DNA from 3 places in the Pantoea sp. C2G6 genome. Region 1 is predicted to be linked to each of the others. Evidence: predicted binding sites of a transcription regulator. Region 1 holds the regulator's gene; each other region holds the start of a gene.

What was found. The regulator PhoB, encoded in region 1, activates phosphate uptake and scavenging genes when phosphate is short. The targets are predictions, from matches to a motif close to CTGTCATAAAACTGNCNNAT.
Region 2: pitA (inorganic phosphate transporter PitA) is a predicted target of PhoB. The motif match lies at 1,460-1,479, and genes of this name have one in related genera.
Region 3: glpT (glycerol-3-phosphate transporter) is a predicted target of PhoB. The motif match lies at 1,088-1,107, and genes of this name have one in related genera.

The regions. Positions count from the first base shown of each region.
Region 1 is NZ_JBGMNJ010000006.1:141,280-144,419, reverse strand. It holds gene sbcD (exonuclease subunit SbcD) at 1-1,094, opposite strand, end outside; gene phoB (phosphate response regulator transcription factor PhoB) at 1,291-1,980, shown strand; gene phoR (phosphate regulon sensor histidine kinase PhoR) at 1,995-3,140, shown strand, end outside.
Region 2 is NZ_JBGMNJ010000005.1:186,041-189,180, forward strand. It holds gene ACCW71_RS09550 (aldo/keto reductase) at 1-201, shown strand, start outside; gene ACCW71_RS09555 (NAD(P)/FAD-dependent oxidoreductase) at 203-1,387, opposite strand; gene pitA (inorganic phosphate transporter PitA) at 1,631-3,133, shown strand.
Region 3 is NZ_JBGMNJ010000015.1:91,902-95,041, reverse strand. It holds gene ACCW71_RS17380 (carboxylate/amino acid/amine transporter) at 17-880, opposite strand; gene glpT (glycerol-3-phosphate transporter) at 1,253-2,596, shown strand; gene ACCW71_RS17370 (helix-turn-helix domain-containing protein) at 2,640-3,014, opposite strand.

The DNA.
Region 1 (3,140 bases):
TCCACCTTCAGCTCGCTCAGGGTTTCATTATCGAGTCGCGCCAGACTCTGCTGCCGCTGCTCGCGGCTGCGGCGTAACAGCAGGACCTCGACCGGCAGCGTGGCGGTCAGGCTCTCCACCTGACGTTGCAGGTCGCTGAGGTACTCCTGGGTGGTGACTTCGATGTCGAGCCAGATCGGTTTCGGCAGCGGCAGCGGCAGCGCGCTGAAGGCGTTGAGCTGTTCAGCAATCTGCGCCAGCGATCCTTTCAACACCTGCATCGGCTGACTCTGCGGCACCACCAGCGGCGTGACCGATTGCAGACCGCTGGCACTCAGCTCCAGCAGAAAGACGCTTTTTTCGCTGCCCAGCTCATCAAAACTCAGCGGGATCGGCGAGCCGCTGTAACGGATATGCTCGCTGCCCGCCACCCGCTGGGCGCGATGGATATGGCCCAGCGCAATATAGTCGGCCGCCGGAAAGGCGCTGGCGGGGAAGGCGTCCAGCGTGCCGATGTAGATGTCGCGTACCGAATCGCTCTGGCTGACGCCGACGGTGGTGAGATGGCCGGTGGCGATCACCGGCAGCCCATAGCCGAGCGCCTTTGCCGCCTCAAAACGCTGCTGATAATGGTGAGCGATCGCCTCCAGCAGTGAGGTCTGTTTATCGCGGCCCGACTGGCCCGCCCGGCTGCGCAGAATATCGCGCGGCCGCAGATAGGGAATGGCGCACAGCAGCGCGCCCGGCTCCCCGTGGCGGGTGGTGAGCAGCAGCAGATCCTCATTTTCCTGCGGGGCGGCGATCACTCTGGTGTTGAGGCAGGCGAGCAGCTCGCGCGACTCATTCAGGGTCGCCACCGAATCGTGATTGCCTGCCAGCACAATCAGCTGACAGCCCGTGGGTTGCAGCGCCACCACAAAGCGGTTGAACATTTCGCGCGCGTAGCTGGGCGGCGTGCCGGTATCAAACAGATCGCCCGCGATGATCAGTGCATCCACCTGATGCTGTTCAATCTGGATCAACAGCCAGTCGAGAAACGCCTGATGCTCCGCGGCCCGACTTTTGTTGTAGAAGAACTGCCCCAGATGCCAGTCCGCGGTATGAATGATGCGCATAAGAGTCCCTGCCGTTGTGATTCGCCCGGCGATTATACTGGCTCTGCCGCCAAAGCGAAAAATTGTCGCGGCGCTGTCATAAATGATTACCTGCGTGGTTACAGGCAGGTTATGTTTTTCATAAAAGTGTCACAAATCTGACGCATAATGGCGCCGCGAATCTCAGTGACAGCCGTCATAATCAGCAGGAGTAATAATGGCTAAGCGCATTTTGGTTGTGGAAGATGAAGCCCCCATCCGAGAAATGTTGTGTTTTGTTCTGGAGCAGAACGACTATCAGCCAATCGAGGCGGAAGATTATGACAGCGCCGTGGGCAAGCTGATTGAACCCTGGCCCGATCTGATTCTGCTGGACTGGATGTTACCCGGCGGCAGCGGCATTCAGTTTATCAAGCATCTGAAGCGCGAAGCGATGACCCGCGACATTCCGGTGATGATGCTCACCGCGCGCGGTGAAGAGGAGGACCGGGTGCGCGGGCTGGAAGTGGGGGCTGACGATTACATTACCAAGCCATTCTCGCCGAAAGAGCTGATGGCGCGGATCAAAGCGGTGATGCGCCGTATCTCCCCGATGGCGGTGGAGGAGGTGATTGAGATACAGGGGCTGAGTCTCGATCCCTCTTCCCATCGCGTGATGTCCGAGACCACCCCGCTGGAGATGGGCCCGACCGAATATAAGCTGCTGCACTTCTTTATGACCCACCCGGAGCGGGTCTACAGCCGCGAACAGCTGCTGAACCACGTCTGGGGCACCAATGTTTATGTGGAAGATCGCACCGTCGACGTTCACATCCGCCGTTTACGTAAAGCGCTGGAGATCTCCGGCCACGATCGCATGGTACAAACCGTCCGCGGAACAGGGTATCGTTTCTCTGCCCGCTACTGAACGGAGCCTTAACCGTGCTGGAACGCCTCTCCTGGAAGAGATTACTGACAGAACTGCTGCTGGCGTCTCTGCCTGCGCTGCTGCTCGGTCTGCTGTTTGGCTATCTGCCGTGGCTGCTGCTGCTGAGCGTGCTGGCGGTGCTGCTGTGGCATTTCCATAATCTGATGCGGCTGTCGCACTGGCTGTGGCTCGATCGCACCATGACGCCGCCCACCGGACGCGCCAGCTGGGAGCCGCTGTTTTATGGGCTCTATCAGATGCAGCTGCGTAACCGGCGGCGGCGGCGTGAACTGGGCAATCTGATCAAGCGCTTTCGCAGCGGCGCGGAGTCGCTGCCCGACGCGGTGATCCTCACCACTGAAGAGGGCACCATTTTCTGGTGCAACGGGCTGGCGCAACAGCACCTTGGCCTGCGCTGGCCGGAGGATAATGGCCAGAATATCCTCAATCTGCTGCGCTACCCGGAGTTCTCCCGCTATATCCGCCAGCGTGATTTCGACAAGCCGCTGACGCTGGTGCTGAACAACAAATTTCATATGGAATTCCGCGTGATGCCCTACAGCGAAGGGCAGTGGCTGCTGGTGGCGCGTGACGTCACCCAGATGCATCAGCTGGAGGGCGCGCGGCGCAACTTCTTTGCCAACGTCAGCCATGAACTGCGCACCCCGCTGACGGTGTTGCAGGGCTATCTGGAGATGATGAACGACTCGGTGATGAGCGAGCCTTCGCGCAGTAAAGCGCTGCATACCATGTCGGAGCAGACGCGCCGCATGGACAGCCTGGTGAAACAGCTGCTGACGCTGTCGCGCATTGAAGCCGCACCGGCGATCGATCTCAAAGAGAAGGTGGATGTGCCGGTGATGCTGAAGCTCTTGCAGCATGAGGCCGCAACGCTGAGCGGCGGCCGGCACGAGATCCATTTCCACACCGATCCCCATCTGAAAGTCTTTGGCAACGATGAGCAGCTGCGCAGCGCCATCTCCAACCTGGTTTACAACGCGGTCAATCACACCCCTGACGGCACCCGCATCGACATCAGCTGGCTGCGCAGTAAGCAGGGGGCGACCTTCCGGGTGTGTGACAATGGACCGGGCATCGCGGCGGAACATATCCCCCGTCTGACCGAGCGCTTCTATCGGGTCGATAAAGCGCGATCGCGC
Region 2 (3,140 bases), on a different contig from region 1:
ATCACGATGGCGATGTTCGCGCTGCGCTGGATCCTGATGAACGAGGAGGTCAGCGTGGTGATCCCTGGCGCGAAAAACCGCGAACAGGCTGAAGCCAACGCCCGCGCCAGCGACGTCGCGGCGATCTCCGCCGAGACCATGGCGGCATTGAAGCAGATCTATCAGCAGAAGATCGCGCCTCACGTGCATCAGCGTTGGTAGTCTACAACGCCTGGGCGCAGGCCCAGGCGGAACTCCAGGCCCACTGGAAGTTATAGCCACCCAGCCAGCCGGTCACATCCACCACTTCGCCGATAAAATAGAGCCCCGGCACTGCGCGGGCCTCCATGGTTTTCGAGGAGAGCTGAGTGGTATCCACCCCGCCCAGCGTCACTTCCGCCGTGCGATAGCCTTCGGTGCCGTTGGGCTGTACGCGCCAGGCGTGCAGCGTCTGCACCAGCTCCGCCTGCTGCCGACTGTTGAGCTGCTTCAGGGTGATGTCCGGCACCACCTTCAGCGCCTGCAACACCTCAACCAGCCGTTTCGGCACGATTTTCGCCAGGCTGTTTTTCAGGCTGAGATTGGGGTGGGCCTCACGCTGCGCCGTCAGAAAGGCGTCGAGCGGCGTGGCGGGTGAGAGATCGATAGTGACGAACTCGCCGGGCTGCCAGTAGCTGGAGATCTGCAACACCGCCGGACCCGACAGGCCGCGATGGGTAAACAGCATCGCCTCTTTAAAGCGGGTGCCATCCTGAGCGTCGATGGTGGTCTCCAGCGCCACGCCGGAGAGAGTCTGCAACTGCTCCAGCAGCGGCTTGTGCAGGGTAAAGGGCACCAGCGCGGCACGGGTCGGAAAAACGCTTAACCCGAACTGCTCAGCGATTTTATAGCCAAACGGCGACGCGCCGAGGCCCGGCATCGACAGGCCGCCACTGGCAATCACCAGCTTTTCCGCCTGCACCGTGCTGCCGTTGAGTTGCAGGGTGTAGCCGTTCTCATCGCGCGCCACACTGAGCACCTCACTGCGCAGCCGCAGGGTGACGTTGCCCTTGTCACATTCGGCCAGCAGCAGATCGACAATCTGCTGCGCGGAGTCGTCACAGAACAGCTGACCCAGGGTTTTCTCATGCCAGGCGATAGCGTGACGATTGACAAGATCGATAAAATCCCACTGGGTATAACGCGCCAGCGCCGATTTACAGAAGTGGGGATTGTGCGACAGATAGGCCGCCGGTTCGGTATAGAGGTTGGTGAAGTTGCAGCGGCCGCCGCCCGACATCAGAATCTTACGGCCCGCTTTTTTGCCGTTATCCAGCAGCAATACGCGGCGACCGCGCTGTCCGGCCTGGGCGGCACAGAACAGGCCGGCGGCACCGGCACCAATGATGATAACGTCAAACTGTTCCACGGCGGCTCACTCACTTAACGGGAAAGGCGCAGATTGTAGTGATCTGCTTACACAGACGCCAGCGTCAAAAATTTGCCGTAAATGTGTCATATTGTAACCGACTAATATATAGACCTTTTTCACCGGCTTAGTCCCAAACCGGGCGGTGAAAGATAAAATTAGCGCTATATTTTACTTTCCCATACCGCACGTTGTCGCGGATAATGCGCCGCGTTCATGTCCTCCAAAAATGGCGTAACGTTTATGCTACATCTGTTTGCTGGTCTAGACCTCAGTACTGGCCTGTTATTGGTTCTTGCCCTGCTGTTTGTATTGTTTTATGAAGCAATCAACGGCTTCCACGACACGGCCAACGCAGTTGCGACGGTCATCTATACCCGTGCCATGCGTGCCCAGCTTGCTGTGGTTATGGCGGGTGTCTTCAACTTCTTTGGCGTGCTGCTCGGTGGATTGAGTGTCGCCTACGCTATTGTTCATATGCTTCCCACCGATCTGCTGCTGAATGTCGGATCGGCCCACGGTCTCGCCATGGTGTTTTCTATGCTGCTGGCGGCGATCATCTGGAACCTCGGCACCTGGTATCTCGGTCTGCCGGCCTCCAGCTCCCATACCCTGATCGGTGCCATTATCGGTATCGGCCTGACCAACGCCCTGATGAACGGCACCTCGGTGGTGGATGCGCTTAACATCCCCAAAGTGCTGAATATCTTCCTTTCACTGATCCTGTCGCCGATTGTTGGTCTGGTGATCGCGGGCAGCTTAATCTTTATGCTGCGTCGCTACTGGAGCAGCACCAAAAAGCGTGCACGCATCCATATGACGCCCGCTGACCGCGAGAAGATCGACGGCAAGAAAAAGCCGCCGTTCTGGACCCGTATCGCCCTGATTGTCTCCGCCATCGGCGTGAGCTACTCACATGGCGCGAACGACGGCCAGAAAGGGATTGGCCTGATCATGCTGGTGCTGATTGGCGTGGCCCCGGCCGGTTTCGTGGTGAATATGAATGCCTCCGGTTACGACATCACCCGCACCCGCGACGCGGTTAATCATCTGGAGCAGTATTATCAGCAGCACAACGCCTCGCTGACCCACATTATCCAGATGGCACCGCCGAAGCTGCCTACCCCGGAAGAAGTGCCAGCAGCCAGCCCGCAGGAGTTCCACTGTGACAGCGCCCGCGCATTACAGGCGGTACAGCGCGCACAGCTGCTGCTGAATAACCTGCAAAGCTACGATCAGCTGACGGTGGAACAGCGCGGCCAGATGCGTCGTCTGCTGCTCTGTATCTCTGACACCGCCGACAAAGCGGCCAAGCTGCCGGAAACCACCCCGGATGACCAGCGCTTCCTCAATAAGCTGAAGAGCGATCTGCTGGGTACTATCGAGTATGCGCCGGTCTGGATTATTGTGGCGGTTGCCCTGGCGCTGGGCGTGGGCACCATGATTGGCTGGCGTCGTGTCGCTACCACCATCGGTGAGAAGATCGGTAAAAAAGGCATGACCTATGCGCAGGGGATGTCAGCTCAGGTAACGGCTGCGCTGTCGATTGGCGTCGCCAGCTATACCGGGATGCCGGTCTCCACCACCCACATCCTCTCCTCGTCCGTTGCCGGTACCATGCTGGTTGATGGCGGAGGATTGCAGAGCCGGACCATCAAGAACATCGCCATGGCGTGGATCTTCACACTGCCGGTCTGTATCGTGCTGTCAGGCTCGCTCTACTGGATAGCGTTAAAACTGGTGTAACGCCAGC
Region 3 (3,140 bases), on a different contig from region 1:
CTGTTACAGCCTCTGCTTATGACCGGTCACTGCGCCCCACCACCCAGCGCCTGTGCACCCACAGCGAGGCGAAGATCACCAGCGCACCCGCGATAAAGCTCGGCCAGTGCGGTTTCTCCTGCCAGATCGCCAGATTCACCAGCAGCCCGGCGGGCACGTGCATGTTATTCATAATACCCAGTGTGCCGGCATCGACCTGGGTCGCTCCGTAGTTCCACATAAAATAGCCGAGCCCTGACGCCGCCACTCCCAGCCAGACCAGAACGCCCCACTGCAATGAGGTGGTCGGTAACTTCTGTGGATTTCCCCAGACACCCCAAGCAATAACCGCAATCAATACCGCGCCCAGATAAAACCAGGAAAACGCCGTGTGCTGCGGCATCGGCCGGGTCTCCTGCAAACGCTTATAGCCCACCATCCCGGCGGCGAAGCAGATATTTGCCAGCTGCACTAACAGCAATCCAAACCAGAAATTGTCGCTGACTTTGTCATAACGAATAATGGCCGCCCCGCCGACCGCCAGCAGCGCACTGAAGATATAGCCAATACGAAGCGGACGGCGGCTGATCAGATCATAAATCAGCGTGACATAGAGCGGCGTCATCACCGTAAACAGCAGGAATTCCGACACGCTCAGGTAGAGATAAGCCTCAAAGCTCAGCAGATACATCACCCCTAACTGCAATGTCCCCACCAGCATGTAGAGCAGCAGCGTTGAAGGACGATAGCCACGCCAGCGCAAAAAGGGTAGAAAGACCAGGGCAGCCAGTCCCAGTCGCATCAGCACGGAAAACCAGCTATCCACCTGCCCCGCAAGGTATTCGCCAATCAGACTAAACGAAAAGGCCCAGAGAATGGTGGTAACGATCAATAAGAACACGGTAACGACCCCGAAATGAACAGGCCGTCAGTGTAAACAATGTGCCGCTATCAGGCTGCGAAATCTGGTTGACATCTGGTTACTGACCAGGCAATCAGACTGGCCGCAGATGCGGTAACCGCAGACTGATATAAATACCGTTTGAAGGGGTTTTCAGCCAGATAAAATGCGCGAAATAAACCATCCAATGATCACTTTCGCTCCATATTGTAATAAAACTGTAACAAATGTGTCATTCATCACAGTAACGTTGCGCAACTACCACTATCCTTTGCGCGAAATGGAACATCACACCGCCATTTTATCTTGCCTTTTTCTTGCCCCAACCTGCTGGGAATGTAAAACCATAATGCGCCCTGGAGGGCCTCACTCATGTTGAGTATTTTTAAACCTGCACCACGCCAGGCGCAGGTAGCAGAGGATCGCGTCGATCCTCTCTACCGTCGTCTGCGCTGGCAAATTTTCATCGGGATCTTTTTTGGTTACGCGGCCTACTACCTGGTCCGTAAAAACTTCGCGCTCGCCATGCCTTATCTGGTCGAGCAGGGCTTCTCCCGTGGCGACCTCGGTTTTGCCCTGTCGGGCATCTCCATTGCCTACGGCTTTTCAAAGTTCATCATGGGCTCGGTCTCTGACCGATCTAACCCGCGGGTCTTTTTACCGGCTGGCCTGATTCTGGCTGCCACGGTGATGCTGATTATGGGGTTCGTTCCCTGGGCGACCTCCAGCATCATGGTGATGTTCGTGCTGCTGTTTATCTGCGGCTGGTTCCAGGGCATGGGCTGGCCGCCGTGTGGCCGGACGATGGTGCACTGGTGGTCACAGAAGGAGCGCGGCAGGATTGTCTCGGTGTGGAACTGCGCCCATAACGTCGGCGGCGGCATCCCGCCACTGCTGTTCCTGCTCGGTATGGCGTGGTTTAACGACTGGAAAGCGGCGCTCTACATGCCTGCTTTTGGGGCGATTGCCATTGCGATTCTGGCCTTTGCGCTGATGCGCGACACGCCGCAATCCTGTGGTCTGCCACCGATTGAAGAGTACAAAAATGACTATCCGCGCGACTACGATGCCAGCCACGAAGAGGAGCTGACCGCGAAGCAGATCTTCATGAAATATGTGCTGCCGAACAAGCTGCTGTGGTACATCGCGCTGGCTAACGTCTTTGTCTATCTGCTGCGCTACGGCATCCTCGACTGGTCACCGACCTACCTGAAAGAGGTGAAGCACTTCACGCTGGATAAGTCGTCGTGGGCCTACTTCCTGTATGAATATGCGGGAATACCAGGCACGCTGCTGTGCGGCTGGATGTCGGACAAAGTATTCCGGGGTAATCGCGGCGCGACCGGGGTCTTCTTTATGACGCTGGTGACGATTGCGACCGTGGTTTACTGGCTCAACCCGGCGGGCAATCCGGGCGTTGATATGGCCTGTATGATCGTGATTGGCTTCCTGATCTACGGCCCGGTGATGCTGATTGGTCTGCACGCGCTGGAACTGGCACCGAAGAAAGCGGCAGGAACCGCAGCGGGCTTTACCGGCCTGTTCGGCTACCTGGGCGGCTCGGTCGCGGCCAGCGCCATTGTCGGCTACACCGTGGATTACTTCGGCTGGGACGGCGGTTTCCTGGTGATGATTGTCGGCTGCGTGCTGGCGGTGATCCTGCTGTTACTGACCATGGTCAGTGAACACAAGCACAAACAGAACCTCGCCGGATAGCCATCAAATAACCCGCGAAATCGCGGGTTATTTCTTTGGCTACTTAATCAATATAAAGTTGTGTAGTTTTGCAGCGATATAACGCTGCCAGCTTCTCAAGCGTTTGTTTCTGTGGTTTTTTTCGTGACTCTAATTTCGATACGCCCGCCTGGGTGATACCTAATTGCCTGGCAACCTCTTCCTGTGACATTTCTCTGTGTAAGCGCCAGGCAACATGCAACGGAACCAACTGTCTGCGACTGATTTTCAATACATCATGGGGAATGAGGTCATCATCATCCGGGCCAGCTTTATAGGGAACAGACTCAAATGCCTCTTCTAAATGACTTTCAGCCATTAATTTATTAAATAATTCAATGGGAATAACAGCACCAGTGCGATTCCCGCGCTCATCGGTCAGGAACTGTATAGCATTCATGGGTAATGACTCCTTAAAGTGGCGGCAGGCCAGAGCACTGGTTATCCGCCGATGCGACTTACATGCGTTTTTTCTGCCTGAAACAGAGTAGAGAGGTTAGCCAGGCGGGTTGCCCCTGCCTTCCCG